2 regions of the Ornithinicoccus sp. genome follow, and region 2 is predicted to be linked to the other one. Evidence: predicted binding sites of a transcription regulator. Region 2 holds the regulator's gene; the other holds the start of a gene.
What was found. The regulator LexA, encoded in region 2, represses DNA repair genes until DNA is damaged. The targets are predictions, from matches to a motif close to TCGAACANNTGTTCGA.
Positions count from the first base shown of each region.

Region 1: a site for LexA is predicted at 4,331-4,346, ahead of ruvC (crossover junction endodeoxyribonuclease RuvC). Genes of this name have one in related genera too.

Region 1 covers NZ_CM169976.1:2,626,793-2,642,140, forward strand. Annotated here, with positions in the region: gene secD (protein translocase subunit SecD) at 1-1,461, opposite strand, end outside; gene yajC (preprotein translocase subunit YajC) at 1,469-1,795, opposite strand; gene ruvB (Holliday junction branch migration DNA helicase RuvB) at 1,929-3,017, opposite strand; gene ruvA (Holliday junction branch migration protein RuvA) at 3,014-3,622, opposite strand; gene ruvC (crossover junction endodeoxyribonuclease RuvC) at 3,619-4,305, opposite strand; gene AC1QRC_RS13130 (YebC/PmpR family DNA-binding transcriptional regulator) at 4,418-5,179, opposite strand; gene pdxT (pyridoxal 5'-phosphate synthase glutaminase subunit PdxT) at 5,176-5,826, opposite strand; gene pdxS (pyridoxal 5'-phosphate synthase lyase subunit PdxS) at 5,881-6,789, opposite strand; gene AC1QRC_RS13145 (LemA family protein) at 6,860-7,423, opposite strand; gene AC1QRC_RS13150 (glycosyltransferase family 4 protein) at 7,420-8,592, opposite strand; gene AC1QRC_RS13155 (phosphatidylinositol mannoside acyltransferase) at 8,589-9,563, opposite strand; gene pgsA (phosphatidylinositol phosphate synthase) at 9,569-10,183, opposite strand; gene AC1QRC_RS13165 (HIT family protein) at 10,216-10,770, opposite strand; gene AC1QRC_RS13170 (nitroreductase/quinone reductase family protein) at 10,825-11,328, shown strand; gene AC1QRC_RS13175 (malonic semialdehyde reductase) at 11,315-11,935, opposite strand; gene AC1QRC_RS13180 (prolipoprotein diacylglyceryl transferase) at 12,024-12,833, shown strand; gene AC1QRC_RS13185 (radical SAM protein) at 12,830-14,434, shown strand; gene AC1QRC_RS13190 (hypothetical protein) at 14,431-14,751, shown strand; gene AC1QRC_RS13195 (hypothetical protein) at 15,046-15,204, shown strand.
Region 2 covers NZ_CM169976.1:1,644,004-1,659,351, reverse strand. Annotated here, with positions in the region: gene AC1QRC_RS08405 (VOC family protein) at 1-47, opposite strand, end outside; gene AC1QRC_RS08400 (AraC family transcriptional regulator) at 52-903, opposite strand; gene AC1QRC_RS08395 (RecQ family ATP-dependent DNA helicase) at 979-3,099, opposite strand; gene AC1QRC_RS08390 (APC family permease) at 3,250-4,713, shown strand; gene AC1QRC_RS08385 (universal stress protein) at 4,717-5,598, shown strand; gene AC1QRC_RS08380 (S1C family serine protease) at 5,735-7,360, shown strand; gene AC1QRC_RS08375 (HAD family hydrolase) at 7,391-8,155, shown strand; gene AC1QRC_RS08370 (glycoside hydrolase family 65 protein) at 8,152-10,584, shown strand; gene AC1QRC_RS08365 (hypothetical protein) at 10,635-11,183, shown strand; gene AC1QRC_RS08360 (LysM peptidoglycan-binding domain-containing protein) at 11,222-11,686, opposite strand; gene lexA (transcriptional repressor LexA) at 11,913-12,662, shown strand; gene AC1QRC_RS08350 (hypothetical protein) at 12,778-13,251, opposite strand; gene AC1QRC_RS08345 (NAD-dependent protein deacetylase) at 13,371-14,231, opposite strand; gene AC1QRC_RS08340 (patatin-like phospholipase family protein) at 14,269-15,348, opposite strand, start outside.

The sequences.
Region 1 (15,348 bases), 980 kb from region 2:
GAAGTAGACGATGAAGCTGTCCGCGGTGATACCGATGGCCACGATGACACCGGTGACCCCGGCCATCGTGAGTCGGTAGTTGTGCGTCGTCCCGAGCAGTGTCAGCGTCGCGTAAGTCAGTCCGGTCGCCACGATCAGGGAGCCGACGGTGACCAGGCCCAGCGCGCGGTACTGCAGCAGGGAGTAGACGAACACCAGGAACAGTCCGATGATGCCCGCGATGATCCCCCAGCGCAGCTGCTCGCCACCGAGCGTCGGGCTGATCTGCTCGCTGGTCTGGATCGTGAAGGACATCGGCAGCGCACCGAACTTCAGCTGGTTGGCCAGGGTCTCGGCGGACTCGTTGGTGAAGCCACCGGCGATGCTGGCGGTGCCGTTCGGGATCGCCTCGTTGACCCCGGGCGCGGAGATGATCTCGCGGTCCAGCACGATCGCGAACCGGTTGCGGGGGTCCGGCTGCTGGAAGCCCACCAGTCGGGAGGTGATCTGGCGGAAGGCCTCGCGGCCCTCGTTGTCGAAGGTGAGGCTGACCTGGATCCGGCCCGTGGGACCGGCCTGGCCCATCTCCAGACCCGAGTCGGCGTCGGCCACGCTGGCCCCGGTGAGCTCGGCCGGGCCCAGGATGAACTTCTCCAGGCCCCCGGCGGAGCAGGCGACCGTGGCCTCGTTGGTGTTCTCGCTGGTGGCGTCGTAGGCGGCCTCGGGGTCGGAGCAGTCCAGGGCCATGAACTGCTCCTGCAGCTCCGGGGTGATCCAGGCGAAGTCGCTGGCGTCGGTCGGCGCCGCCCCGTCGGTCTCCGCGGGAAGGTCGGTGACCTCCACCTCGTCCTCTGTGGTGACCTCCTCGTCCGGCGACCCGGTCGCGTCCCCCGCGGACAACAGGCCCTCGGGGTAGGCACCGTCGGTCGCGGTCGCCTCGTCCTCCAGCGGGCCGCTCGGCTCGCTCACGGACGGATCCTCGCCGGGGACGGCGGTCTCGGACGCGTCGTCGGGGGCACCGGTCGGCAGCGGGATCTGCCGGGTCGGGGTGGACTCGCTCTGGGACGGGATGTTGTCCTCGGCGTGCAGGACCGCGCGGAACTGCAGCTGCGAGGACCGCGACAGGGCATCCAGCTGGGACTGGGTCGGGTTGCCGGGGATCGCCACCGAGATGCTTGTGCTCCCCAGCCGCGAGACCTCGGACTCCGCCACGCCGCTGCCGTCGATGCGGCGCCGGATGATGTCGATCGCCTGCTCGACCTGCTCGCCGGAGACCTCGGCGTTCCCCTCGACCACCGGCTCCAGCACGATCTGCCGCCCACCGGCGAGGTCCAGCCCCAGCAGCGGTGTCAGCTGCCCCTTGGGGTTGCCCCAGATCGCGGCACCCGCCACTCCCCCGAAGATCATGGCGATGATGAAGCCGAGGGCGACGATCGTGCGGATTGCTGTCCTGTTGCGGGAGTGCTTGCGCTTCCTGGCCATCAACGCATCACTCCGTGGGCTCGGTGCCGGGTTCGTTCGGGGCACCGGCCCGCGGGGAGCGCACGATCGCACGTCGGTCCCACTGCACCTGCACCCCCGGGGCAACCTCCAGGTGCACGATCCCCTCGTCCAGCAGCGCGATGCGGCCGTACAGACCCGTGCTGGTCATCACCTCGTCGCCGACCTGGAACTCGGACTGCATCTGCTGCATCGCCCGGGCCTTGCGCCGCTGCGAGAAGATCATGTAGGCGATGAGCATCAGGGGCAGGGCCAGCAGGATCAGCGTCCCGAAGCCCCCGCCCGTCGACGAACTCGCCGCGGCCTGAAACGACATGGTGGGTCCTTACAAACGTCCGGTGGAGCAGCACCCCGTGGGGCACGCGCGGGGCACGCACCACACGGCGTGCACCCGGGGCAGTCTAGGTGAGCGACCTGTAGCGACCAAAGACACCCCGCTCCTCGGCGGGTCAGCCCCCGAACCGGCCGCCCTCATCGAGCGAGGGCAGCGGCTCCTGCGCGGTCGTGCCGGCGGGTGCTGACAGGCCCAGGTGCTGCCAGGCCAGCGGTGATGCGGCCCGTCCCCGCGGGGTGCGCACCATAAATCCCTCCCGGACCAGGAACGGCTCCGCGACCGTCTCCACGGTGTCCGGCTCCTCCCCGACCGCCACGGCGAGCGTGCTCAGCCCCACCGGGCCGCCACCGAACCGCTGGCACAGCGCCTCCAGGACGGCGCGATCCAGCCGGTCCAGGCCGCGGGCGTCGACGTCGAACAGGGTCAGGGCCGCCTCCGCGGCGGGCAGGTCCACGATGTGACGTCCGTGCACCTGCGCCCAGTCACGCACCCGGCGCAGCAGGCGGTTGGCGATCCGTGGGGTGCCCCGGGAGCGGGAGGCGATCTGCTCGATACCCGCGGGGTCGGCCTCGATGTCGAGCAGCGTGGCGTTGCGGGTCAGGATGTGCACCAGGTCCTCGGTGCGGTAGAAGTCCAGGTGCCCGGTGAATCCGAACCTGTCCCGCAGCGGCGCCGGGAGCAACCCGGACCGGGTGGTCGCGCCGACCACGGTGAACGGCGGCAGCTCCAACGGGATGGCGGTGGCCCCCGGCCCCTTGCCCACGATCACGTCGACCCGGAAGTCCTCCATGGCCAGGTAGAGCATCTCCTCCGCGGGACGGGACATCCGGTGGATCTCGTCGAGGAAGAGCACCTCGCCCTCGCTCATCGAGGAGAGGACGGCAGCCAGGTCCCCGGCGTGCTGGATCGCCGGCCCGCTGGTGATCCGGATCGGCTGCTCCAGCTCGGCGGCGATGATCATCGCCAGGGTCGTCTTGCCCAGCCCGGGCGGGCCCGACAACAACACGTGGTCCGGTGGGGACTGGCGGCGCCGGGCGGCCTCCAACAGCAGCCCCAGCTGCTCGCGCACCCGCTGCTGCCCGGGGAAGTCGGCCAGCCGGCGGGGCCGCAGGGCCGCCTCGATGCGCCGCTCCTCCTCCGTGGAGTCCGCGTCCACCACCCGGGCGGTGGCGTCCAGCGAGCCGTCCTCCTCCGGCCCGCTCACCGTCCCAGCTCCCGGAGCGCGGCCCGCAGCAGCTCGGACACCTGGTCGGGCACGGCGTCGGCCTTGGCGACCCTGCCGAGCGCGTCCTCGGCCTGCTTGGCGCTCCACCCCAGCCCGACCAGGGCCTCGCGGACCTGCTCCTGCGCGGCGTCCAGCGTGCCGGAGCCCGGGGCGCCGGCCGCGGCATCCGGCGTCGCCGGGCCGGCGACAGTCATCTTGTCGCGCAGCTCTAGCACCAGGCGCTCGGCGCTCTTGCGCCCGATGCCCGGGACCTTGGTCAGCGCGGCCAGGTCACCGGCGGAGATCGCCCGGCGCACCTCGTCGGGGGCGTGCACGGACAGCATCGCCAGCGCGAGGCGGGGCCCGACGCCCGACACCGTCTGCACCTGCTCAAAGAGGGCCCGGGAGTCCGCACCGGGGAACCCGTAGAGGGTGAGCGACTCCTCCCGCACCACGAGCGTCGTGGCCAGCCTGGCCTCGCTCCCCGTCCGGCACTCGGCGGCGGTGGCGGGGGTCGTGTGGACGTGCAGCCCCACCCCGCCGACCTCGACCACCACATGGTCGAGTCCGACGTGCAGGACGGTGCCGCGCACCGAGGAGATCATCGTGCTGGTCCGTTCTGTGGTGAACTACCGGGCCGGATCACCCGGCCCGGGACGGTGCCGCGCGGGGCCACGATCTCGCGCCGGCCGGCCACCGGCTGGGAGCGGGCCTGGGCGTGGAGCTGGGCCAACCGGTTGGGCCCGGCGGCCGCGGCCTGGCGCTGGGCGCGCACCATCAGGTCCGAGGCCGCTGCAGCGTGCCGGCGGTCGTGGGCGTCGCCGCGCCAGACGTGGCAGATGGCCAGGGCCAGGGCGTCGGCCGCGTCCGCCGGCCGGGGCGCGACGTCCAGGCCCAGGATCCGGGTGATCATCGAGGTGACCTGGGCCTTGTCGGCCCGGCCGTTGCCGCTGACGGAGGCCTTGACCTCGGTGGGGGTGTACATCGCCAGGGGCAGCCCCAGCCGGGCCGCGGCCAGCATCGGCACCGCCGAGGCCTGGGCGGTGCCCATGATCCCCTTGATGTTGGCCTTGGCGAAGACGCGTTCCACGGCCACGGCGTCGGGCTGGTAGTCGGCCAGCCACTGGTCGAGCTCGGTCTGCAGGCTCAGCAGACGCTCCTGCGGCTCGTCGGACACCGGGGTGCGCACGACTCCCACCGCGACCATCCGCAACGGGCGCCCGGCGCGTCCCTCGACGACGCCGAGCCCGCACCGGGTCAGCCCGGGGTCGACCCCGAGGACTCGCACCGTACTCGCCTCCCTCACACCGTCTGCGAACACCTGTTCGCAGCACCACGGTACGTCACCCATCCCCCGTCCGGGGGGCCGACGCGCCGAGGGTGCGGATCGGCATACGGCCTCAGTCCTCCTCGGCGTCCAGCTCTGCCAGCACCTCGTCGCTGACGTCGCCGTTGGCGTAGACGTTCTGGACGTCGTCGCAGTCCTCCAGCGCCTCGATGACCCGGAACATCTTCTTGGCCCCCTCCAGGTCCAGGGGCACCTCGACGCTGGGAAGGAACTGCTGGTCGGCGGAGTCGTAGTCGATGCCCGCGTCGACCAGGGCTGTGCGGACGGCGACCATGTCGGAGGCCTCGCTGACGATCTCGAAGGACTCCCCGATGTCGGTGACCTCCTCGGCGCCGGAGTCGAGCACCACCTCGAGGATGTCGTCCTCGGAGCGGCCCTCCTTGGCGACCAGGACCACGCCCTTGCGGTTGAACAGGTAGGACACCGAGCCGGAGTCGGCCATGCTGCCGCCGTTGCGGGTCAGCGCGGTGCGGACCTCCATCACGGCGCGGTTCTTGTTGTCGGTCAGGCACTCGATGAGCAGGGCGACACCACCGGGGGCGTAGCCCTCGTAGGTCAGCGCCTGCCAGTCCGCGCCGCCGGCCTCCGCGCCGGAGCCCCGCTTGACGGCCCGGTCGATGTTGTCGTTGGGGACGCTGGTCTTCTTGGCCTTCTGGATGGCGTCGTAGAGGGTCGGGTTCCCCGCCGGGTCACCACCGCCGGTCCGCGCCGCGACCTCGATGTTCTTGATCAGCTTGGCGAACAGCTTGCCGCGCTTGGCGTCGATCGCCGCCTTCTTGTGCTTGGTGGTCGCCCATTTGGAATGCCCGCTCATCGGTCTCCCTTGCTCCTGCTGGTGCTCGGTCCGGATCGGTGCCCGATGTTACCTGCCCGCACGATGTCGACGAACAACTCGTGCACGCGGGTGTCCGCCGTGACCTCCGGGTGGAAGGAGGTGGCCAACACCGCGCCCTGGCGGACCATGACCACCCGCTCGCTGCCCTCGTGGTGCACCGTGGACAGGACCTCCACGTCCGGACCGACCCGCTCGACCCAGGGTGCCCGGATGAACACGGCGCGCAACGGCCCCTCGGCGGCCCGCGGCAGCCCCGGGATCTCGAGATCGGCCTCGAAGGAGTCGACCTGCCGGCCGAAGGCGTTGCGCCGCACGGCGACGTCCAGTCCCCCGAGACACCGCTGGTCGGGCCGGCCGTCGAGCACCTGGGAGCCGAGCATGATCAGCCCCGCGCAGGAGCCGTAGGCGGGCATCCCCTCGCGCAGCCGTTGCCGCAACGGCTCCTCGAGCTCGAAGATCCGCAGCAGCCGGTCGATCGTGGTCGACTCACCACCGGGCAGCACCAGGCCGTCGACCGCGGCCAGCTCGGCGGGCCGGCGCACCGTGACCGCCTCGGCGCCCAGCGCGGTGAGGACCCTCAGGTGCTCGGCGACGTCGCCCTGGACGGCGAGGACCCCGATCCGCACGGGTGCGTCGGGCCGGTGGTCGGTATGCGGTGTGGCGGCGGGGGCGGTGTCGGGTCACCAGCCGCGCTCGGCGAGCCGGTGCGGCTGCGGGATCTCGTCGACGTTGATGCCGACCATGGCCTCGCCCAGGCCGCGGGAGACCTTGGCGATCACGTCGGGGTCGTCGTGGAAGGTGGTCGCCTTGACGATGGCCGCGGCGCGCTCCGCCGGGTTGCCGGCCTTGAAGATGCCCGAGCCGACGAAGACGCCCTCGGCGCCCAGCTGCATCATCATCGCGGCGTCGGCCGGGGTCGCGATGCCGCCGGCGGTGAACAGCACCACCGGCAGCCGTCCCTCGCGAGCGACCTCCCGCACCAGGTCGAACGGCGCCTGCAACTCCTTGGCGGCGACATACAGCTCGTCCTCCGACAGGCTGGTGAGCCGCCGGATCTCGGCGCGGATGGATCGCATGTGGGTGGTCGCGTTGGACACATCGCCGGTGCCGGCCTCGCCCTTGGAGCGGATCATCGCCGCGCCCTCGGTGATCCGGCGCAGCGCCTCGCCCAGGTTGGTGGCACCGCACACGAACGGCACGGTGAAGGCCCACTTGTCGATGTGGTTGGCGTAGTCGGCGGGGGTCAGCACCTCGGACTCGTCGATGTAGTCGACGCCGAGGGACTGAAGCACCTGCGCCTCGACGAAGTGCCCGATGCGGGCCTTGGCCATCACCGGGATGGAGACGGCCTCGATGATGCCGTCGATCATGTCGGGGTCGCTCATCCGGGAGACCCCGCCCTGGGCCCGGATGTCGGCCGGGACCCGCTCCAGGGCCATCACGGCGACGGCGCCGGCGTCCTCGGCGATCTTGGCCTGCTCGGGGGTGACCACGTCCATGATCACCCCGCCCTTAAGCATGTCGGCCATCCCCCGCTTGACCCGGGTGGTCCCGGCCTGGTGCTGGTTGGGGGCTTCGTTGCTGCTCATGCGCGTGACGTCCTTCGGTGACAGGGGGGTGATCGGGGTGGGTATGTCGTGGGGCGCGGGGGCCGCAGCCTCAGTCTACGGCGATGGGCGGCCAGGCATCCTCGAAGGTCACCGGTTGCGGCAGCTCCGCGTGCCCGGCGAGCCGGAACCAGCGGACGACCCAGCTGCCGCGCAGCGCCGCGACGTCGCGCACCGCCTCGTTGTGGAACCGGCGGGCGAGCTGCACCCGCACCCCGGCCCCGTGCAGCCGCTGCAGCGCCTCGGCGCCCGCCTCGTCGGCGGGACCCTCCAGCGTGCCCAGCGCCTCGGAGGCGGCCTGCAGCACCCCGGTGAGCTCGGCCTCGGCGGCCGCCCGCTCGGGGGTCCAGGCGCCGCTGGCCCCCATCACCTGGTTGGCGGCGGTGGCCAGCAGGGTGGAGGTGGCCGGGTCCAGGTGCATCCCGAGGGCGACCTCCAGGGTGGCGTCGGCACGGCGCACCAACTGGGCGTCCAGGGCCGCGGCGGTGGCCTGGATCCGGTGGTGCAGCCGGTCCAGCCGCACGGCGGTGTAGGACAGGAACCAGCCGACGGCCAGCACCAGGGCCAGCGCCAGCCCGGCATACATCAGGGCCTCGGTCACCGGGGACACCGTCATCGACGCCACCATCCTGTCCAGGGTCTCGGGCTGGGCTCGAGCGCGACCTGCGGCAGGTTGGTCGAGCGGACCGAGTCATAGACCGCGAGCACCTGCTCCCCCACCCGGGACCAGTCGAACATCCAGGCGCGGGCCGACCCGGCCTCGGCGATGCGTCGGCGGCGCTCCGGGTCGGACAACAGGCCGCAGACCTCCCGGGCCAGCCCCTCTGCGTCACCGACGGGGAAGGTCACCCCTGCCCGCCCGTGGTCCAGCACGGCCTCGAAGGCGTCCAGGTCCGAGGCCACGACCGGCGCACCGGCGGCCATCGCCTCGACCAGGATGATCCCGAAGCTCTCGCCTCCCGTATTGGGCGCCACGTAGACGTCGGCGCCGGAGAGCAGCGAGACCTTCTCCGCGTGGCTCAGGGATCCCAGGAACCGGGTGACCTTGGCGATCCGGTCGGGCAGGGCCCGCGCGGTCTCCGCCACGTCGCCCGGACCGGCGACCAGGATCTGGGCATCCGGGTGCTGCCGCAGGATCGCGGGGACGGCCCGGGTCAGCACCGACAGCCCCTTGCGGGGCTCCCCGAACCGGCCGAGGAAGACGATCCGGGGGCCCTCGGTGCGGGCTCCCCAGCGGCGGTGGTCGCCCGCCTCGGGCCGGAAGTCCTTGACGTAGACGCCGTTCGGGATGACCACGGTGGTGCCCCCGAGATGGGCGGTGACCGTCTGCCGGGCGGCTTCGGACACGGCGATCCGGGCCGAGAGCTTCTCCAGGCTGGGGCGCAGGATCGGGTTGGCCACCAGCATCGCGCGGGACTTCAGGGTGGCGGTGTGGAAGGTCGCGACCACCGGCCCCTGCGCGGCCCACAGCGCGAGGAGGGAGACGCTGGGTGCAGCCGGCTCGTGGATGTGCACGACGTCGAACTGGCCCTCCCCCAGCCACGCGTCGACCCGGGCGGAGGCCTGCGGCCCGAAGGCCAGCCGGGCCACCGACCCGTTGTAGCGGACCGGGACGGCGCTCCCGGCGCTGACCACGAAGTCGGGCAGCGCGGTGTCGCCCTCGGCGGGCGCCAGCACGCTGACCTGGTGCCCCCGCCGGATCAGCTCCATCGCCAGGTCCTTCACGTGCAGCTGGACCCCGCCGGGCACCGCGAAGGAGTACGGACTGACCAGACCGACCCTCACCGGGGGACCTCCGGACCGGTGGCCGGCTCCGGGACGAACACCCGCTGCATCATGTGCCAGTCCTCGGTGTGGGCACGCACGGCCCCGGTGAGGAAGTCGGCGCACTGCTGGGTGAGGTCCCGGACCTGCTCCTCCCGCTGCGCGGCGGAGTCCCGCGGGGTGAGCGCCGGGCCGAAGGTGATGACCAGCCGGTGACCCCCGGCCTCGGGGCGCGGTGCGGGGTCGGGCTCGTAGTGGGTGGTGACGGGATAGAGCGGCGCGCCGGTGGCCAGGGCCAGCGCCGCCGGGCCCGCCGCCATCTGGGCCGGCCGGTCGCAGAAGGTCACCTGGACCCCGGAGTCGGTGAGGTCCCGGTCGGCCAGCAGTGGGACGAATCCCCCCGCCCGCACCGTGCGGACCAGCTCCCGGAACGGCGACGCACCCCCGCTCAGGGGCAGGATCCGCATGCCGAGCCCCTCGCGGTAGCGGACGAACTCGTCATACAGCTCCTCGGGCCGCAACCGCTCGGCCACCGTGGTGACGGGAGCCAGGTGGTGGGTGGCCCAGGCCCCCGCCGTGTCCCAGTTGCCCAGGTGTCCGAGGAAGCAGACCGCGCCGGTGCCGGCCGCCAGCCCCGTCCTGACCGGGCCGTCGCCCTCGGCGCGCACCGTCCGGGCCAACTGGTCGGCCGTGCGGTCCTGCAGCCGGAAGGACTCGCACCAGTAGCGCAGGTAGGAGCGCAACCCCTCCCTGGTGAGTTCCTCCAGCGCGGCGTCGTCCAGCTCGGGGCGGACCCGGCGGTAGTTCTCCCGCATCCGGTCCACGCCCGTGCCGCCGCGTCGGTGCATCGCGGCCGCGATCCCGTCGAACAGCCGGTAGGCCGCAGCCGCGGGCAGCAGGCGGACCCCGCGCCAGCCGAGCCGGTAGGCGGTCAGCGACGCCGTGTCCGAGGCCCGCCCCGCCACCGCGCGACCGGCACCGACGGCGCCCACCGGGCTCACGGCATACCCACGCGGGTCTGTCGTCGGACCGTGCCGACCCGCTGGACCACGGTGACCAGGCTGGCCACCGTCAGCAGCGCCAGGACCGTGGTCAGCACCCACATCGGCAGGAACAGGCCCACCAGGCCGGTCGTGACCAGGACGGCGACCAGCCGGTCGGCGCGTTCGGCAATCCCCACGTCGGCGGTCAGCCCCAGGCCCTCGGCCCGCGCCTTGGCGTAGCTGGTGACGAAGCCGAGCACGAGGCAGGCCAGCGCGAGGGCGGCGGACAGGTCGTCGCGGCCGACCCCGGTGAAGTAGAGCACCAGCCCGCCGAAGACCGCGCCGTCGCCGAGCCGGTCCATGGTGGAGTCCAGGAACGCGCCCCAGGGACTGGTCCGGCCGGAGATCCGGGCCATCGTGCCGTCGATGAGGTCGGTGAAGACGAAACAGGTGATGAAGATCGTGCCCCAGAACAGCTCGCCGCGAGGGTAGAAGGCCAGGGCCCCCACGCACACCCCGAGGGTCCCGACCAGGGTCACGGCGTCGGGACTGACCCCCCACCGCAGCAGGATCCGGGCGATGGGGGTGAAGATGGCCGTGAAGAGCGCACGGGCGTAGCGGTTGAGCATGGCGAGGACAGCGTAACTGGGTGGTGGCGTGCTCAGGCGGTGGGCCACGCGGCCACGAGCCGGGTGCGGACGTCCTCGAGCAGCTGCGGCAGCGCCTTGGTCTGGGCGATGACCGGGAGGAAGTTGCTGTCCCCGCCCCAGCGCGGGACGACGTGTTGGTGCAGGTGGGCGGCGACGCCGGCCCCGGCGACCTGCCCCTGGTTCATCCCGATGTTGAACCCGGCCGGCCCCGAGGCCTCACCCAGCGCGGTGACCGCGGCCTTGGTCAGGGCGGTGAACTCCGTGGTCTCCTCGTCGGTCAGCTCCGTGTAGAGCGGCAGGTGCCGGTAGGGGCAGATCAGCAGGTGCCCGGGGTTGTAGGGGAACAGGTTGAGGACGACGTAGCAGTGCTCCCCCCGGTGCACGATGAGGCCCTCGCCGTCCTCCTTGCCCGGCGCGTCGCAGAACGGGCAGCCCTCCCCCGCCTGGCTCGGCGGCCGCTCCCCCTGGACGTAGACCATCCGGTGCGGCGTCCAGAGGCGTTCGAACCCGTCGGGAGCCCCCACGAAGTCGGCCGCGTCCTCGACCCGGTCCTCACCCTGCGCCATGCGGGCATCTTAGGCCCGGCGGAAGAAGTTGGGGGCGGAGGGACTTGCACCATCATGACCAACAGCGAGGACTACATCCAGCCGGCAGAGGGCTGGGTCAAGAAGCAACTCCATGCCATCGACGCGGCGGGGACGACCGACGCGGCGGACGTCTACGGGCGGCCGGTGGTCGTGGTGACCATGCGGGGCGCGCGCAGCGGTCTGCTGCGGCGGGTCCCGCTGATGCGGGTGGAGCACGAGGGCACCTATGCGGCGGTCGCCAGCAAGGGCGGCAGTCCGACCGACCCGGTGTGGGTGCACAACCTCACCGCGCACCCGCAGGTCGCGGTCCAGGACGGCACCGAGCATCACGCCGGGCTCGACGGTCCGCCTCGCCGAGGGGGCCGAGCGGGAGGAGTGGTGGGAGCGGTCGGTGGCCGCCTTCCCGCCGTACGCGGAGTACCAGGAGAAGACCGACCGGCAGATCCCGGTGTACCTGCTCGAGCCCGCCAAGACCGCCTGACGGCAGCCCGGCGCCCCCCAGGACCGCCTGACGGTGCGCCGCTCAGAGCGCGGTGACGACCTCGTCGAACTCCAACCGGGGAAGGCGCTGCATCCAGGCGTCCTCGGCCGGCTGCCCCAGGTTGACGACCACGAGCACCTCGTGCTCGCCGTCGGGGAAGAACTCGGCGTTGATGCCCGCGGCGTCGAAGCCGGTCATCGGTCCGGCAGCAAGGCCCGCCGCACGGGCACCGAGGATGAAGTAGCCGACCTGCAGGGCGCTGTTGAGCCGCGCCGCGCCCCGCCGGCCGTCCTCGTTCGCCTCGAACATGTCCTTCAGGCCCGCCGCGTGCGGGAAGGTGCGCGGCAGCTCCTCGTGGAAGGCGGTGTCCGCGGCCAGGATCGCCGTGAGCGGGGCCGCACCGGTCTTGGCCCGGTTGCCCTCGCCCAGGTGCGGCAGCAGGCGGGCACGCGACTCCGCGCTCTCCAGGAGCACCACCCGCAGCGGCTGGGCGTTCATCGCCGTCGGAGCCCACTTGATCAGGTCGTAGATGGCCTCGACCTGGGCGCGCGTCACCGGCTCGTCGGTGAAGGCGTTCGCGGTCCGCGCCTCGCGGAACAGCAGGTCCTGCGCCTGCGGGTCGAGGGCGATCAGGTCGGTGGCTGCGGCAGTGTCAACGGTCATGGTCATTTGAACGATCAACTACATCGAGGGATTCCGCCAGCGCGCTGTGGTCCCCCTCACAACGTGCCCGGCGGATATGTTGGCCAGCATGTACCCGACCCTGGGCGACCTGCTCGGCACGGACCTGCCGGTGCCGACGCACGAGTTCTTCGTGGGGTTGGGCGTGCTGGTCGCGCTCGCGGTCTTCGTGGTGCAGGCCAGGCACACCGGGCAGACCGACGAACGGCTGCTGTATGTCGTCACGGGCGCACTCTTCGGCGGCGCCGTGTTCATGCGGTTGGGGACGTGGCTGCAGGACGCCGACCTGCGCACGAACGCCACGCTGATGGAGCAGTGGGCGTTCGGCAACCGGAGCATCCTGGGCGGCCTGGTCGGGGCCTGGCTGGGCGTGCACATCGCCAAGCGGCTGTGCGGCTACCGCGCACGGACCGGGGACCTGTTCGCCCCGGCGGTGGCGCTCGGGATGGCCGTCGGCCGGTGGGGGTGCCTGCTCACCGAGCTGCCGGGGACCCCCAACCCGCTCGGCTTCGGCCCGGTCCTCGACGCGGCGACCGCGGAGCGTCTCGGCCCGCCTGCCGGGGTCGCCCTGCACCCCTCCTTCGGCTACGAGATCGCCTTCCACCTGGTCGCGTTCGCCGTCCTGTGGTCGGTGCTGCGGGACCGGCTGCCCGCCGGCGAGTCGTTCGTGCTCTACGTCGCGGCCTACGGCACCTTCCGGTTCCTGGTCGAGTTCGTCCGCGGCAACGAGGTCGTCTGGTGGGGGCTGACCCGCCCGCAACTGTTCCTGGGCCTGGTGCTGCCCCTGCTCCTGGCCCGGGTAGCGTGGCAGGCCCGCAGGGGCCGCTACACGTTGACCCCCCGACCTGGTCCGCAGCATCCGATGAGGAGTCTCTCGTGACACAGACCATCGGCCCCGGCGCCCGGCTGCGCGACTTCCGGGTGCACCGCTACGTCAACGCGTTCTGCCCCCACTGCCACGAGGAGGCGCCGGACCGCCCGCTGGAGGAGGTGCGCCGCCTGTCCGGGTGGCTGGCCGAGCGCGACGGCAGGGTCTTCCTGGAGCGCGGCTGTCCGGACCACGGGTTCGTGCGCACCCTGTATGACGAGTCGGCCGAGATCCTGCGCTACCTGGAGCAGTGGACGGCACCGACCAAGGAGCACACCGCGGACCTGAGCGGCAACTTCAAACCGGTCCCCTCGGCATACCTGGACGGCCTGCCGCAGATGCAGACCCAGCACACCTGCATCCTGCTGGAGGACATCACCGACCACTGCAACCTGCGCTGCCCGACGTGCTTCGCCGACTCCGCCCCCCAGCTGATGGCGACGGCGCCGCTGGAGGAGATCCTGGCCTCCATCGACACACGGCTGTCCCGCGAGCACAACCGGCTGGACGTGCTGATGCTCTCCGGTGGCGAGCCCACGCTGCACCCCCAGTTCGCCGAGCTCATCGAGGCTGCAGTGGCCCGCCCGATCGTGCGGATCCTGGTCAACAGCAACGGGCTGCGCATCGCCCAGGACGACGCGCTGCTCGCGCTGCTGGCGAAGCACCGCGAGCGGGTCGAGGTCTACCTGCAGTTCGACGGTCTGACCGCCCGGGCCTCGAAGCACCACCGGGCGGCCGACCTGCGCCGGTTCAAGGAGCGGGCCCTCGAGCGGTTGTCCGCGGCAGGGATCTTCACCACGCTCACGATGACCGCGGCCCTGGGCGTCAACGACGACGAGATCGGCGACGTGCTGGACCTGGGTCTGCGCACCCCCTACGTCGGCGGGGTCACCATCCAGCCCGTCTTCGGCTCCGGGCGGTCCACAGGCATCGACGCGATGGAGCGCCTCACCCACACGGGGGTGCTGGCGCGGCTGGGGCCGCAGACCGACGGGAGGGTCACCTGGCGCGACCTCACCGCCCTGCCGTGCTCGCACCCGCACTGCTGCTCCGTGGGTTACCTGCTGCGCGACGACGGCGGCGAGTGGCGGTCCCTGGTGTCCCTGATCGGCCCCGACCGGCTCAAGGAGTTCCTGGACCTGGAGCCGGACATGCTGGCCAACCGGATCGCCGACCAGGCCCTCCCGGCCCAGCTGAAGAGGGTCGTCAAGGACTCGATCCTGGACCTGCTCAGCGAGCAGTCCTCGCTGTCCCACCCCGACATCGGCAGCATCTGGCGGGACATCTGCACCCACTGCGACCTCGGGATCGGCACGCTGACCCAGCTGGCCTCCTCCTCCCTGCCCGGTGGTCAGAAGCGGCTGCGGGCGATGCTCGGCGAGCGGGTGCTACGGGTGACCGTCAAGCCATTCATGGACATCAACACGATGATCGAGGAGCGGCTCACCCAGTGCTGCGTGCACGTGGCCACGGTGCACGAGGACACCTCCCACCAGTGCGCGCCGTTCTGTGCCGTGCAGGCATGGGCGCCGCTGGCCCGGACCCGCATCTCCACCGCCACCGGTATGCCGGATGGTCGGGACAACCTGCTGCGCACCGGGGCGCTGTCGTGAGCGCCGCGCCTCCCCCCGTCACTCCCGGGATCCCGGGCTCGCCGGCATCGCACGCCGAGGCCGAGGCGGCGCCGTTCGACCCGTTGCGACTGTGCATCTTCGCCACGGTCGCGCTGCTCGGCTGGCTGGCGGGGCCATTCGCCCTGGCGCTCTTCGCCGGGCTCGGGTTCGTCGGCTACTGGCGCGCCCGCCGGGCCGGGCTCACCCGCTCCCGCTGCCTGTTGGGCGACACCCGGGTGGTGCTGGCCTACCTCGGGGTGCTGGTCGTCCTGGCCGGAATCGGCGTGTGGCTCGGGTCTCTGGTGGTGGTGACGTGACGAACTGCACGGTCAGGGCCCCGAGGACGAGGGACAGCCCAGGGACCCGTATGCCGCACCTCCCCCGGGCGGTCAGCCTCCCCCGGGTGGTGGGCAACCGCCGTACGGCCACCAGCAGCCCTACCGCGCAACCAGCAGCCCTACGGCCAGCAGGTCCCCTACGGTCAACAACCGCCGTACGGCCAGCAAGTCACCCGTACGGCCAGCAGTCCCCCGTACGGCCAGCAGTCCCCCTACGGCTCCCCCCATCCCCCGCAGCCGAAGAAGTCGGCCGTCCCGCTCTGGGTCGGGGCGGTGCTGGGGGTGGTCCTGGCCGTCGTGCTCACCCAGGCCTACTGGGTGCTGGACGACCTGGGCACCGTCGTGGCGCTGGCCGCGACTCCTCGCCGTGGTCGCGCTGACGGCCCTCCCGGCGACGCGCCGGTGGGGCAGTCGGCCTCTTCATGGGCCTGATGCTGTCGGTGCCGCTGGGCGATGATCGTGTTCGCCGGGCTGTGCGTGTACTGGATCGCCAACTACAACCCCGGCTGACCGCCGTCAGCGCGGCTGGGACCCGGACCTGCCGCACCTGCTCGACGCGGGCGCCGAGCGCATCCA
Region 2 (15,348 bases):
GCCGGCGCGGGGCTCTCGATCGTGGTGCTGTCTGGTGTGCTGTTCATGGACTCAGTCTCCGTCGTCCACGAACCCCCCGGCTTGGATGTTTCGGTGCTCCTGCGCCACCCACGCGGTCGGGCTCAGGGTGGTGAACTCCCGGAACTCCCGGACCAGGTGGGAGTGGTCGGCATACCCGCACCCGGCGGCGATGGCGGCCACCGACTCCCCGGAGCCGCGGGCCGCGGCCACCACCCGCCGCTTGGCGTGGTGGAACCGCATGAGGCGGCTCAACCGCTTGGGTGAGACCCCGAGCTCCCGGTCGAACAGCGTGCTCAGCTGCCGGCCGCTGAGGTGGACGTGGCGGGACAGCCCCTCCATCGACCCGGTCCCCCGGTGCCGGGCGATCCAGGTCCAGGCGCCGTCCAGCTCGGAGCGGGGCGGCGCCGCCCGGGAGGTGTCCAGCCGGTCCCGGAGGTAGGCGCTCACCTCGGCGAACCCGCGGTCCCACGGCATCTCCTGCATCAGCCGCTGCCGCAGCCGTTCCACCGCCGGGCCCAGCACGTCCTCACCCCCACCCACAGGCTGCAGCTCTCCCGCAGGCACGCCGAAGAGTGCGCGGGAGGCCAAGGGATGGATCGCCAGCTGGATCCCTGACTGCCGCTCCGGCTGCACCACGAACGCCGGCCTCGTGTGCAGCCCGCCCAGCAGGATCCTGACCGCGGCCGGGTCACCCGCTCCGGGGTCGGGGCCGAACGAGGCCTCGACGGGGCCGTCCAGGGAGAAGATGAAGGTGAGGTAGGGCGAGGGAAGCCCCAGGTGGATGCCGCGGGGCAGCCCGGCCGACCGATAGCCGACCGTGCTCGCGACACCCGGCACCGACAGCCGTGTGCTGCGGAACTGCGAGACCGGCGTGGCGTCCACCCAGCCAGTATCCGACCGGACGCGCCGCCTGTCGACCACCAATCCGTGGCGCAGCGTCGCGAGGGCGGGTGCGGGTCAGCCGGCGGCGGCCAGGGCGAAGGGGAGCACCTCGTCGGCGCCGGCGAGTCGGAGTGCGCGGCCGGCAACGGTGAGGGTCCAGCGCGAGTCGACCAGGTCGTCGACGAGGAGCACCGGGCCGCGGGTGCCGGCGAGCGCCTCCGCCAGCTCCGGGCCCACGGCGAAGCGGTCCCAGACACCGGCCAGGCGGAAGGCGCTGTTGCCGCCTGCCTCACCCGTCGGTCCCCCCTCGATCAGGTCGAGGGCGCCCAGCAGGGGGAGCCTGCCGAGCTCGCTGATCCGCTGCGCGACCGAGGCGACGAGTTGGGGGTGGCTCCGCGAGGGCATCCCGACCACGGCGACGGGTCGGGTGACCCAGTCCCACTCGGCGAGCACCTGCACCACCCCCGTGACCACGGTGTCGGGGACGGGCTGGTCCTCGGTCAGCAGCTCCCGGACCCGCTGCCCCCAGCCGAGGTCGGACAGCCGGGCGAGCACCCGCCCGGTGGTGAGCGCCTCCTCCGCCGGGATACGCCCCCGCACCGGCACGCCGAGGCGGTCCATGCCGGTCGGCCACTGGGCGCGCGGGTCCAGGTCGACACCCGCCCGCGAGATCTGCCCGAGCGCGAGGTCAACCGCCTCCCTCGGGATCTCCGTGGGATACCAGGGCTCCGCGCAGGTGTCACACCGCCCACACGGCGCGGCGGTCGCGTCGTCCAGGGTGGCCTGCAGGAACGCCATGCGGCAGTCCGTGGTGGCCAGGTAGTCGAGCATGAGTTGCTGCTCCCGCTCGCGGGCCTGCGCCACACGGTCATAGCGCGGGGCGTCGTAGGCCCAGGGCTGGCCCGTCCCCGTCCAGCCCCCGGTGACCCGGTCCACGGCGCCCTCCACGTCGAGCACCTTCAGCAGCAACTCCAGCCGGGCGCGGCGCACGTCGACCTGGGTCTCCAGGGCCGCCGTGGACAGCGGCTTGGAGGCTCCCGCGAGCGCGGTGAGCACGGCGTCGGCCTGGTCCTGCCGGGGCATCGACGCCGAGGCGAAGTAGGCCCAGATGTTGCGGTCCTCCACCCCGGGCAACAGCAGTACGTCGGCCCGCTCGGTGGCGCGCCCGGCCCGGCCGACCTGTTGGTAGTAGGCCACCGGGGAGGACGGTGCCCCGAGGTGCACGACGAAGCCGAGATCCGGCTTGTCGAAGCCCATGCCGAGGGCGCTGGTGGCCACCAGGGCCTTGACCTCGTTGTCGCGCAGCGCGCGCTCCAGCTCCAGGCGGTCCGCGGGGTCGGTGCGCCCGGTGTAGGCGCGCACCTCGTGGCCGGCCCGTTGCAGGGTGGCGGCCAGGTCCTCCGCGGCCGACACGGTCAGCGCGTAGACGATCCCGCTGCCCGGCAACGACCCCAGGTGCGCCGCGAGCCAGGCGATCCGCCGCTCCGGCGTCTCCAGGGTCAGCACGCCCAGCCGCAGGGAGTCCCGCGCCAACGGCCCCCGGATCGTGCTCACCGACCGGGCCGACCCGTCGGCCCCGACCGCGAGCTGCTCCACGACGTCGCGGACCACCCGCTCGTTCGCGGTCGCCGTGGTGGCCAGCACCGGGGTGTCGACCGGCAGGCCCGCGAGCAGCGTCCTGATCCGCCGGTAGTCGGGGCGGAAGTCGTGTCCCCAGTCGCTGATGCAGTGCGCCTCGTCGACCACCAGCAGCCCGCAGCGCGCGGCCAGCTCGGGCAACTGTTCGTCCCGGAAGCGAGGGTTGTTCAGACGCTCGGGGCTGACCAGCAGCACGTCGACCCGGTCCGCCGCCAGGTCCTCCCGCACCCTGCCCCACTCCTCGGCGTTGGCCGAGTTCATCGACACCGCGTGGATGCCGGCCCGGGCTGCTGCCGCGACCTGGTCGCGCATGAGTGCCAGCAGCGGCGAGACGATCACCGTCGGTCCGGCACCCTCGGCCCGGCGCAACGCCGAGGCCACGAAGTAGACGGCCGACTTGCCCCAGCCCGTGCGTTGCACCACCAGGACCCGTTCGCGCCGCTCCACCAGGGCCTGGACGGCCTCCAGCTGTCCGTCGCGGAAGTCGGCATCCTCCCGGCCTACGAGGGTGCGCAGCGTCTGTCGGGCGCGGTCGCTCAGTGCCGTGTGGGTGCTCATCAGCGCCAGGCTACGGGCCCGCACCGACAGCACCGGGCACGGGGAGCGCCGGGACGGTATGCCGGGAAGGTCTGGCGCAATGGTCTCCCCGGGTCTATGTTGCGGTGGTTCGACACAGTCGGGTCCCGGGAGGGGCCGGGAAGGACGGCCATGTCCGAGAAAACGCTCGCCCGACAGTTCAGCCGGCGCAAGCCCATCGGGGCCCAGAAGGGCCCGCAGGGTGCCGACCACCTGGAGCGCAGCTTCGGGACCTTCGCGCTGATGATGTTCGGTGTCGGCGCCACCGTCGGCACCGGCATCTTCTTCGTGCTGCAGGAGGCGGTCCCGGACGCCGGGCCAGCCGTGGTCATCTCGTTCCTGGTGGCAGGGTTGGCCGCGGGCCTGTCGGCGATCTGCTACGCCGAGATGGCGAGCACCATCCCGGTCAGCGGGTCGACCTACTCGTACACGTACCACACCCTGGGCGAGTTCATGGCCATGGTGATCGCGGCCTGCGTGATCCTGGAGTACGGCGTGGCCAGTGGCGCCGTGGCCGTGGGCTGGAGCGGCTACTTCAACAACCTGCTCGACAACACCATCGGGGTCAGCCTGCCCGACTCGCTGTCCTACTCCTTCGTGCCGCACGGCGACGACGTCACCGGGCTGATCAACCTGCCCGCAGTCGTCCTCGTCTTCATGTGCACGGCCCTGTTGATCAGGGGCGCCAGCGAGTCGGCACGGGTCAACACGATCATGGTGATCATCAAGGTCGGCGTCCTGGTGATGTTCTCCGCGATCGGGTTCACCGCCTTCCGCACCGACCACTTCGAGGGGTTCTGGGACGCGGGCTTCGCCGGCATCGGTGCGGCCGCCGCCACGATCTTCTTCTCCTTCATCGGCCTCGACGCGGTCTCCACCGCCGGAGAGGAGGTCCGGGACCCGCAACGCGCGCTCCCCCGGGCCATCATGGGTGCCCTGGTCATCGTGGTCTCGGTGTACCTGCTCGTGGCGTTCGCCGGTGTTGGCGCCCAGCCCGTGGAGCGGTTCGAGGACCCCGAGCAACAGAGTGCCGGCCTGTCGGTGATCCTGGCCAATGTCACCGGCTCGTCCGTGCCCGGCACCATCCTGGCCGCGGGCGCGGTCATCTCGATCTTCTCGGTCACCCTCGTCACCCTGTACGGCCAGACCCGGATCCTGTTCGCGATGGGCCGGGACCGGATGCTGCCGGACAAGTTCGCCGAGGTGAACCCCCGGACCATGACCCCGACGTTCAACACCATGGTCGCCGGCACCGTGGTCGCCCTGATCGCCGGATTCATCCCGGCGGGCTACCTGTGGGACACGGTCTCCATCGGGACCCTGGCCGCCTTCTCCGTCGTGGCGATCTCGGTGATCGTGCTGCGCCGCCGCGACCCCGACCTGGAGCGCCCGTTCAAGGTGCCCGGCTACCCGGTCCTGCCCATCCTGACGGTCCTGATCTGCGTGTACATGCTGTCTAACCTCTCGCTGCTGACCTGGGCGGTGTTCGGCAGCTGGCTGGCGCTGGTGCTGGCGTTCTACTTCCTCTGGGGTCGGCATCACTCCAGGCTCGGCCCGGGGGCGGAGTCACCCGAGTTCACCGCGTCGGAGGACTGAGCGATGACACTCCTGGTGGGCTTCGCGCCGCACAAGGACGACGCCTCCCCGATCGAGCTCGCCGCCACCCTGGCCCGGTCCCGGGGCGAGGACCTCGTCGTGCTCACCGTCGTCCCCTCCCCCTGGCCCACCCCGCTCTCCGGCGGGGTCGACAAGGAGTTCACGAACTGGTCCCGGGAGCAGGGACTGGCCGCGGTCGGCGAGGCCGAGCAGTTGCTGGCCGAGCACTGCCCGGACCTCACGACGCGCGCGACCTGGGCACCGGGCCGCTCGGTGCCCTCCACTCTCCTGCAGCAGGCGGCCGCCGAGGGCGCCTCCCTGATCGTGCTGGGGTCGGGCCGCAACGGCCCCTACGGCCACGTGGTGATCAGCTCGACCGCCGACTGGTTGCTACACACGGCCGAGGTGCCGGTGGCCGTCGGCACCCGTGGTTACCACGCGGGGGCGGACAGCAGGGTCAGTCGGGTGACGTGCGCGTTCCGCGGTGACGACGTCTCACGCCGGGTGCTCAGCCAGGCGGCCGGGCTCTGCGCCGAGATGGAGATTCCACTGCGGGTGGTGACCTTCGCGGTGCGCGGACGCCGGATGTATCCCCCGGAGATCAGCGGGGCCGAGGACATGGTGCTCGAGCGTTGGGTGGAACAGGTGGGACAGGCCCAGGAGGAGGCGGTCGGCTCCCTCACCGCTCCGGACCCGGGCTCGGTGGAGACCGTCGTCGCCGTCGGCGCCGACTGGAGCACCGCCTTCCGGCGGATCGACTGGATCCCCGAGGAGGTGCTCGTCGTCGGGTCCTCGGCGAGCAGCCCGATCAGCAAGCTCTTCCTCGGCCAGAGCGCCGCCAAGATCGTGCGACAGTCCCCCGCGCCGATCATCGTCGTGCCCTGACTGAGTCGCGCGAGACACTGGGAACGTGCGGCGGCCGGGAACGTGCGTGGAGTGCGATGCGTCACAATCGCACCAGCGCGCCGGGGCTCACCTTCCGTCGGGCTCAGCCACATGGAACACACAGGAGTAGAGCATCGTGATCCGCAGCCGTCGCACCGCCCTGGCCCTCGCCCTGCCGTTCAGCCTGACACTCGGCGCCTGCTCCGGCGCCCCGGTCGCCACGCCCCCGGACCTCACCCAGGACGCCGCGGTCGTCACCGCGGACACGGTGGACGGGGGGGACGGGGTGGAGAACACGACCGACGGGACCGTCGCCGGGGGCGCCGTCGACAGCTTCGACCAGGCACAGCCCGCGGTCATCCAGATCATCGCGTCCGGGACGCTGCGCGACCCCGAGGTCGGGATGACCAGCTCGGCGGGCAGCGGCAGCGGGTTCCTGATCAGCCCGGACGGGTTGGCCGTGACCAACAACCACGTGGTGACCGGTGCGGGATCCCTCGAGGTCTATGTCGGCGGCGACACCAGCCGCAGTTACCACGCCACCGTCATCGGTGCCTCCGAGTGCAGCGACCTGGCACTGATCCAGGTCGACGTGCCCGAGGAGGTGCCTTACCTGGCGTGGTCCGACGAGGAGGTCACCCCGGGGCTGGACGTCTACGCCGCCGGCTACCCGCTCGGCGACCCCGAGTACACCCTCACCAAGGGGATCGTCTCCAAGGCGAAGGCCAACGGGGACATCACCGGATCCTCGTCCATCGCGCACGCCATCGAGCACGACGCCACGATCCAGCCCGGGAACTCCGGTGGACCGTTGATCACCTCCGACGGCGAGGTCGTCGCGGTCAACTACGCGGGGGGTGCCCTGCACGAGGCTGCCTCCAAGCAGTTCTGGGCGATCGCTGCTGACCTGGCCGAGCCGATGGTCGAGAGACTGCAGGAGGGTGACACCGAGTCGCTGGGCATCAACGGCTGGCCATTTTTCGACGAGCAGCTGGCGCTGAGCGGGATCTGGGTGGCGGGCGTCAAGGCCGGCACCCCCGCGTCCCGGGCCGGCCTGCTGCCCGGTGACATCGTGCTCACCCTCAACGGGCTGCCGATGGCCACGGCAGGAACCTACGCCGAGTACTGCGACGTGATCCGCAGCGGCGGCAGCAACACCCTGAGCGTGGAGGTGCTGCGGTGGGACACCGCCGAGGTCCTACGCGGCGAGATCAACGGTGACGCCGACCTGGAGCCGATCCTGTCGCTGGCCGACGAGGTCGGTGACGAGGTGGCCGACGGGGGCGATTCCGGCGGAGGCGAGGACACGACATACACCTTCGAGACGATCACCGACGACACCGGCTCGATCCAAGTGGACGTCCCGGTCCAGTGGCACGACCGGGACACCTCACCGGACAACTCCCCCGAGGGCTGGCCGTTCATCGGCGCCTCCGACGACATGGCCGCGTTCCGCGCCGGTTGGACCCATCCGGGGCTGGTCTTCTACCTCCGCCCCTACCAGGGCAGCGAGCGCGACATCCTGAGCCACTACACCTACGAGGAGGTGTGCGCCGAGCAGCTCACCGAGGACTTCTCGGACGCGATGTACTCCGGGCTCTACCAGATCTGGAGCCAGTGCGAGGGCACCGACGGGCTCGTCGTGACGCTGCTGGCATCGAACCGCGACCGGACCTACACGGCGGTGATGGTGACCTACGTGGCGACCGAGGACGACCTGGCCGCACTGGACCGCGCCTTCGCCAGCTTCACGATCTACTGAGCCGGGCCCACCTTCCCCTACGCTGGGCGGGTGCACTGGGACGACTACGACGCAGCCCTGTTCGACCTCGACGGTGTCCTCACCCCCACGGCGGAGGTGCACATGCGAGCCTGGAGCCGGATGTTCACCGACTTCCTCGCCGACCAGGAGGGCCAGGCGCCCTACACCGACGAGGACTACTACGCCCACGTGGACGGCAAGCCGCGCTACGAGGGAGTGGCCGCCTTCCTGGCCTCGCGCGGCATCGACCTGCCGCAGGGTGACCCCGGTGACGACCCTGACGCCCGCACCGTGTGCGGGCTGGGCAACCGCAAGAACGTCCTGTTCAACGAGGTGCTCCACACCGAGGGGATCGACCCGTATGCCGGGTCCGTCCTCCTGTTGGACCACCTGGCCGAGTGCGGGGTCCAGGTCGCGGTGGTCAGCTCCTCGCGCAACGCCGGGGACGTGCTGCGGACCGCCGGCCTGGCCGACCGGTTCACCGTCGTCGTGGACGGGACCGTCGCCTCCGAGCAGGGCCTGCCCGGCAAACCCGAGCCGGACACCTTCACGTATGCCGCGGAGCAGCTCGGCGTCCCCACCACCCTGTGCGTGGTGCTGGAGGACGCGATCAGCGGGGTCCGGGCCGGCGCCGCCGGTGACTTCGGCCTGGTCGTTGGCGTCGACCGCGGGGCGGGTGCGCAGGCGCTCACCGGCGCGGGCGCCGAGCTGGTCGTGGAGGACCTGGCTGACCTGATCGTGCCCAGCGACCCCGTCGACGCCGACGAGCTCGGCGGGGAGGGCGGGGCAGGATGACCCACCTGGAGCACCCGTCACCGCACCTGCCTCCGGCACCAGTCGACCCGCTCGAGCGCACCCGGTTCCCGATCGATGAGTGGGCGCTGCGCGAGACGGCCTACGACACCACCGACCTCGGGCAGACCGAGACCCTCTTCGCCGTCGGCAACGGCTACCTGGGGATGCGCGGCAACCCCGAGGAGGGGCGGGACACCCACACCCACGGCACGTTCGTGAACGGCTTCCACGAGACCTGGAAGATCGAGCACGCCGAGGACGCGTTCGGGCTGGCCAGGGTGGGGCAGACGATCGTCAACATCCCCGACCCCAAGACCATCAAGCTCTACATCGACGACGAGCCCCTGCTGCTCGCCGACGCCGACCTCGACGGCTACGAGAGGACCCTCGACTTCCGTGACGGGGTGCTGCGCCGCGAGGTGCTCTGGGCGACCAGCTCGGGGACCCGGGTGCGGATCACCTCCTCCCGGATGGTCAGTTTCACCGAGCGACACGTCGCGCTACTCCAGATGGAGGTCGAGCTCCTCGACGGCGACGCCCCGGTCGTGCTGTCCTCCCAGCTGCTGAACCGGCAGGACGGCTCCGACGAGTACCACGTCAGCGCCGCCGCCATGGGCGAGGGGATGGATCCCCGCAAGGCCGAGCAGTTCTCCCGCCGGGTGCTGGACCCCCAGGCCAGCGAGGTGCGGGAGGACCGGATGCTCCTGGGCTACCGCTGCCACGAGTCCCGGATGACAATCGCAGTGGCGGCCGAGCACACGCTCGACACCGAGTGCGACTTCACCGAGGAGATCACCGCCGAGGAGGACCTGGCCAAGCACGTGTACTCCGTGACGGCACGTCGGGGCCAGCCGATCCGGCTGACCAAGACGGTCGCGGTGCACACCTCCAAGGGGGTGCCCGTCCGGGAGCTCGCCGACCGGTGCTGGCGCACCCTGGACCGCGTCACCGCTGCCGGGCCTGACGCCCTGGTGGCCGACCAGCGGGCCTGGCTGGAGGACTTCTGGCGCCGCTCCGACGTCCGGATCGCCGACCAGCCGGCCCTGCAGCAGGCCGTCCGGTGGAACCTGTTCCAGCTCGCGCAGGCGTCCGCCCGCGCCGACAGCAGTGGGGTCCCGGCCAAGGGGGTGTCCGGCTCCGGCTACGGCGGCCACTACTTCTGGGACACCGAGATCTACGTGCTGCCGTTCCTGACCTACACCTCCTCGCAGGCGGCGCGCAACGCCCTGCAGTTCCGGCACCGGATGCTCGGGGCGGCCCGCGCCAGGGCGGCCGAGCTGGCCCAGGAGGGCGCCCTCTTCCCGTGGCGCACGATCAACGGCAAGGAAGCCTCCGCCTACTTCGCCGCCGGCACCGCGCAGTACCACATCGACGCCGATATCGCCTTTGCCCTCGACAAGTACGTCCGAGCGACCGGCGACCGGGGTTTCCTGCTCAACGAGGGCCTGGACATCCTGGTGGAGACGGCCCGGCTGTGGGCCGACCTGGGGTTCTGGCAGGGCAACGGGGACAAGGCCTTCCACATCCACGGTGTCACCGGCCCGGACGAATACACCACCGTGGTGAACGACAACCTGTTCACCAACGTGATGGCCCGCCACAACCTGGACCGTGCCGTGTCGGCGATCACCGAGCTGGCCGCTACCGACCCGGCCGGGCACGCCCGCGCGGTGGCCCGGCTCGGGCTGCAGCCCCACGAGGTCGAGGCCTGGCAGGCCGCCGCCGAGGGCATGTTCATCCCCTACGACGCGGCGGTCGGGGTGCATCCCCAGGACACGCACTTCCTGGAGCGCGAGGTCTGGGACCTGGAGACCACGCCGGCGGACAAGCGGCCCCTGCTGCTGCACTACCACCCCCTGGTCATCTACCGGTTCCAGGTGCTCAAGCAGGCCGACGTGGTGCTGGCGATGTACCTGTCGGGGCAGGACTTCTCTGCCGAGGAGAAGCGGGCCAACTTCGAGTACTACGACCCGATCACCACGGGTGACTCGACGCTGTCCGCGGTCGTGCAGTCCATCGTCGCCGCCGAGGTGGGCCACGCCGATCTGGCGCTGCGCTACTTCTACGCGGGTCTGTTCGTCGACCTCAGTGACCGGCACGGCAACACCACCGACGGGGTCCACGTGGCCTCCACCGGTGGCGTGTGGAGCGCCCTGGTCGGCGGATTCGGCGGCATGCGGGACCACCACGGCGAGCTCACGCTCGACCCCCGGCTGCCGGCGGACTGGAGCGAACTGTCCTGGCCGATGTCCTGGCACGGGTCCCGGCTGCGGGTCACCGTGCGACAGGAGGAGATCGCCCTCCAGGTGGAGTCGGGAGAGCCGGTGGACCTGTCGGTCCGCGGCGAACGCGTCACCGTCAGCGCCGACGAAACGGTGCTTGCCCTCCAGGGCCACGGACCGGTCCTGACCGCGGCAGACGGGGTCTGATCCCGGTCGACAATGCGGTATGCACCCCGGTTTTGTGGTGAGGTGGAGGCATGAGTGACCCTCACGAACCACAGCACGACGACCGTGCGCCCTCCGACCCGGTGCTCCCGGCGACCGGCGAGCCGACGCCCGGGGAGTCGGAGATCGACCGTCTCGTCGCGCAGGTCCAGGGTCCGGACGACAGGGTCGGCATGGCCGCCCTGTGGCGCGTGACCATGCACCTGCCGCACTGGTGGTTCATCGCGGTCGGTGAGGAGGGGCTGGAGTCACCTGCCGCCGCGGAGGTCGACGGTCAGCTGGTGCTGCTGGCCTTCACCGACGCCGCCCGCGCTCGGCATTTTGCCGTACAGCAGCAGATGATCGCCGAGGGCGAGGACCTGGCCGCCATCGCCCTGCCGCCCGGTGAGGTCGTCGACTCGGCGGCCGCGTACCGCTCCGCCGACATCGCGGGGCTGATGTTCGACTCCAACATCAGCGGCTTCTACCTACCCGTCGACCAGATGGGCGCCCTGTGGGATGCCGTCATGGCCGAAGACAGCGAGTCCTCCGCGGACAGCGAGCCCTCCCCCGAGGAAGACGGGCGCACCCCCGAGAACTGAGGGCTCCCCTCCAGCCCGCGGGGATCGTCGCCTGCTGCTCAGTTGCCGGGGATCTCCAGGGTCTGGCCCGCCTGCACGTGCAACGTGTTCATCTCGTTGGCCAACTGGATCTGCACGATCGCCGCGTCCAGGGGCAGCTCCGGCAACTCGGTGGCCGCGATCTGGGACAGGGTCTGCCCCGGCTGCACGACCACGGTCTCCGAGCTCGACGCCCCCGCGGGCGCCATCGTGGCGACCAGGGCCGCCACCGAGACGGCCACCAACAGGGAGACGGTGCCGGTCACGACGAGGCGGCCCCGTCGCGTGATGCGGGCGCGCGCCCGGCGCGGGGCCGTGGTCCTCGCGTCCTCACCCACCACCCGCAACCGGGCGGGCGTCGCCGGGTGGGCCTGGACCGGAGCCGGCTCGCCCGGGCGGACCAGCCGCAGGTGCCCGCGACCGCCCCGGCTGCCCCGCTGCGCGGGTGCGTCGTCCAGGTCGTGCAGTACCGGTGCTGCGCTCATTGGCTCTCCCTTTCGTCGGTCGTCCCGATCGTCGCGAACACGCGTGCGATAGAACGTCTGTCCCATGTGTAGCACAGTCGTACGACTCCTGTCGACACGCCGCGTCGAACAGATGTTTGCCCACGGCGGGTCTTGGTCGTACGCTTGTTCATGAGGCACAGCACAACAGACGCCACCGACAGAGCGTCTGACCAGCAGGAATAGGCACGAGGGGTAGGAGAAGACAATGGCCAAGATCCACGAGTTCCCGGACCGTGACGCAAGCCGCCCGGAGCTGACCGTGCGGCAGCGCAGGGTGCTGGACATGATCCGCGAGTCGGTCGACACGCGGGGCTATCCCCCCAGCCTGCGCGAGATCGGCGAGGTCGTCGGGCTCACCTCCCCCTCCTCGGTGGCACACCAACTCAAGATGCTGGAACGCAAGGGCTACCTGCGCCGGGACCCGAACCGGCCGCGGGCGATCGAGATCGTGCTGCCCGGGGCTGACGGGCAGAGCACCGGCTACCGCAGGTCCGCAGGAGGCGGCGTGGCCGCCGACCACGACGAGGCTGCGGTCCCGTCAGGGTTCGCTGACGAGACCGGCATCGGCGATGCCCGCCCGGAGGCCCAGTACGTGCCGCTCGTGGGCCGGATCGCCGCCGGCGGGCCGATCCTGGCAGAGGAGGCGGTCGAGGACATCTTCCCGCTGCCCAAGCAACTCGTCGGGGACGGCGAGGTCTTCCTGCTCAACGTCGTCGGCGACTCCATGGTGGACGCCGCGATCTGCCACGGTGACTGGGTCGTGGTGCAGCGGCAGCAGGATGCCGACAACGGCGACATCGTGGCCGCGCTCCTCGACGACGAGGCCACCGTCAAGACCCTGCGCCGCAAGGACGGCAAGGTCTGGCTCATGCCGCACAACGAGGCCTACGACCCGATCGACGGCGACCACGCCGTGATCCTGGGCAAGGTCACGGCGGTGCTACGCCGCATCTGAGGACACCCGCGCCAGCCGCCCGGACGGGCGGTGCTGTGTCGCGGCACAGACCGGTGCCGCCCGCCGACCCCTCCAACCCCTTCGGCGGGCGGCACCGTCATCTCTGCGGACCCCCTCACCCGGGGTACAAACCCATGCGCTGCAGATGCTGGGCTCCAGGGTGGTGCCCGCCGGCATAGGAGGCAGCGTGCGCCGCGGGACGGTCCGAGGAGTAGCCGGAGAGACCGCGCGCCAGGTGCTCCTGCTCGGCGGGGACGTCAAGCTCCGGGTCGGCCCCCACCGCCCCGCGCAGCCCGTAGTAGGTCAGCCACGCGTCCGGCGTGGCCTGCACCGCGTCGGGGTCCTCGGTCAGCGTCGGGCCGTACTCGATCGCCTCCCCGGAGTAGGGCACCAGAAGCCCGTCCTCGTGCTGGACCGCGCCATACAACGGCACGACCCGGACCCCTTCACCGTGCCGGATGAGCGCCCATGCGGGGTGCCCGTCACCGGAGTCGAGGAAGACCTCCACCAAGTGGCCCGCCGGGCGCCGGTCCAAGTCGAACACTGGCTGGCCGGCCGCCCCCGATAGCTGCTCCTGCGTCATGCTCATCGCGCACCTCCGGGCGAAAGGGAGCGGGGACGTCCCGGTCCCTGTCTCCGACGGTAGCCCTCCCCCGGCGCCGGCGCGACCGGGACCACCGTGGCGCGGTCACGCCGTCGCGCACTCCCTCACCCGAGGTCGTCGACGAGGCGGGGCAGCACGTCGCCCAGGAGCGCATCGAGCCTGATCGTGGCCTCGGCCTCGGCACGGGTGGCACCACGTGTCAGCAAGATCACGGGCATGTCGAGCCGGGCGGCACGCCGCACGAACCGGTATCCGCTCATCACCTGTAGGGAGGACCCCGCGACCAGCAGCGCCCCCGCCTGCTCGACCATCTCGAAGGCCCGCTCCACCAGCGGTTTGGCGACCGACCCGCCGAAGAACACCACGTCCGGCTTCAGCCGGTCCGAGCCACACACCACGCAGTGCGCTAGCCGGAAACGCGCCACCGCGCCTTCGGGCAGCACCACGTCACCGTCCGGTCGCACCTGCCCCGCGTCGGCCGTGAACCCCGGGTTCGCCAGGGCCAGCCACTCGTGCACGACCTCCCGGTCGTAGGCCTCGTCACAGGACAGGCAGATCACCCGGGCCAGGTTCCCGTGCAGCTCCAGGACGTTGCGGGAGCCGGCCTGCTGGTGCAGACCGTCGACGTTCTGGGTGATCACCCCCGACACCAGGCCAGCCGTCTCCAGCGCCGCGAGGGCCCGGTGGGCGGCGTTGGGTCCGGCCGCCGCGAAGCGTCGCCACCCCGCGAAGCTCCGGGCCCAGTAACGGCGCCGGTTCTCGGTGGACGCCAGGAACTCGGCGTACTGCATCGGTTGCACCCGGCGCTGACCGTCGGGCCCGCGGTAGTCGGGGATCCCCGAGGCCGTCGACATGCCCGCCCCGGCGAGCACCACGACACGGCCGGCCGCCACCGTGCGCCGCAACTCGGCATACGCCGCCTCGTCGACCTCGGTCCGCGGCGGCAGGGCGAGGGAGGGGTCCACCGGTCCACCGTATGCCGATCCGCCCGCGGGCGGGCAGTCACCTGGCCGCGGTCTCCAGGGTGGCCCGGCCCCAGGGTCGGACCCGGTCGGACCCGGCCAGCAGTTCGGTGACCCAGTCGGGGTCCCCGACGGCGTCGTGGGGTGGGCGCAGCGGCACCAGGCGGGGCACGAGCTGCGGTGCGTGACGGCGCAGCGAGTCGTCGGCGACCAGGTAGCCGTGGCGTTCCAGCACCATCTGCTCGGCGGGGTCGAAGGCGTCCAGGTCGGTCCGCACCCGGTTGATCACGGCGACCGTGTCCGGGGGGTAGAGCGGGCCGCCGGCGCCGGGACGGTGCTCCGGGACAGCGGGGGCGACGGCGTTCGAGGCCTCCATCGACCAGGTCGCTCCCTCCACCAGCCCCTGGGAGAAGCTGGCCCGCAACCAGCGCAACCGCGTGGTGTGGCCACCGGAGGAGGCGATGGACAGCAGGTGCCAGAGCTGCCCGAACACCGACCCCGGGCCCCTCCCGCGGAAGACCGCGCCGCCATCGCTGACGAGCACCGCCTCGTGGTCGGCCCACACCTGCTCGATCGCCAGGTTGTCGACCACACCCCCGTCTGCCAGCTCGATGCGGCCACCGATCGCGTCGTGGACGCTCGAGTCCTCATCGGCGTCGGGCACCCCACCGACCAGCCCCAGCCCGGACCCGTCCAGCACGAGCGGCTCAAAGATGGGTGGGTAGGCCAGGGAGGCGCTGGCCGCGTCGACCACCCGCAGGCCGGGCGGCGGCGCCGCGTAGCCGAGCCGGTGGTCACCGATCCGGCCGCGCGGCCCGATGCTGCGGGCGTCGGCGAACAGCCAGGTGACGCCGTAGCCGACCTCCGTGGCCGTGGTCAGGATGGCGGGACCGCCCCGCCGGGCCTCCCGCAGGTCCGTCCCCCACCACGGGACGACCGCGAGCAGCTCCCCGGCGAGGGTCTGGATCATGGCGCCGGACCGCCCCCCGCGCCACGGCTGCAACCGGGCGAGCAGGGCGGGGGTGCGCACGTTGCGGGCGGTCAGGCGGCGCAGCGGCTCGGCGACGAACTCCTCCAGGCCCTGCACCGGCGCGGGAGGTCCGTCCGGATCGGGCCAGAC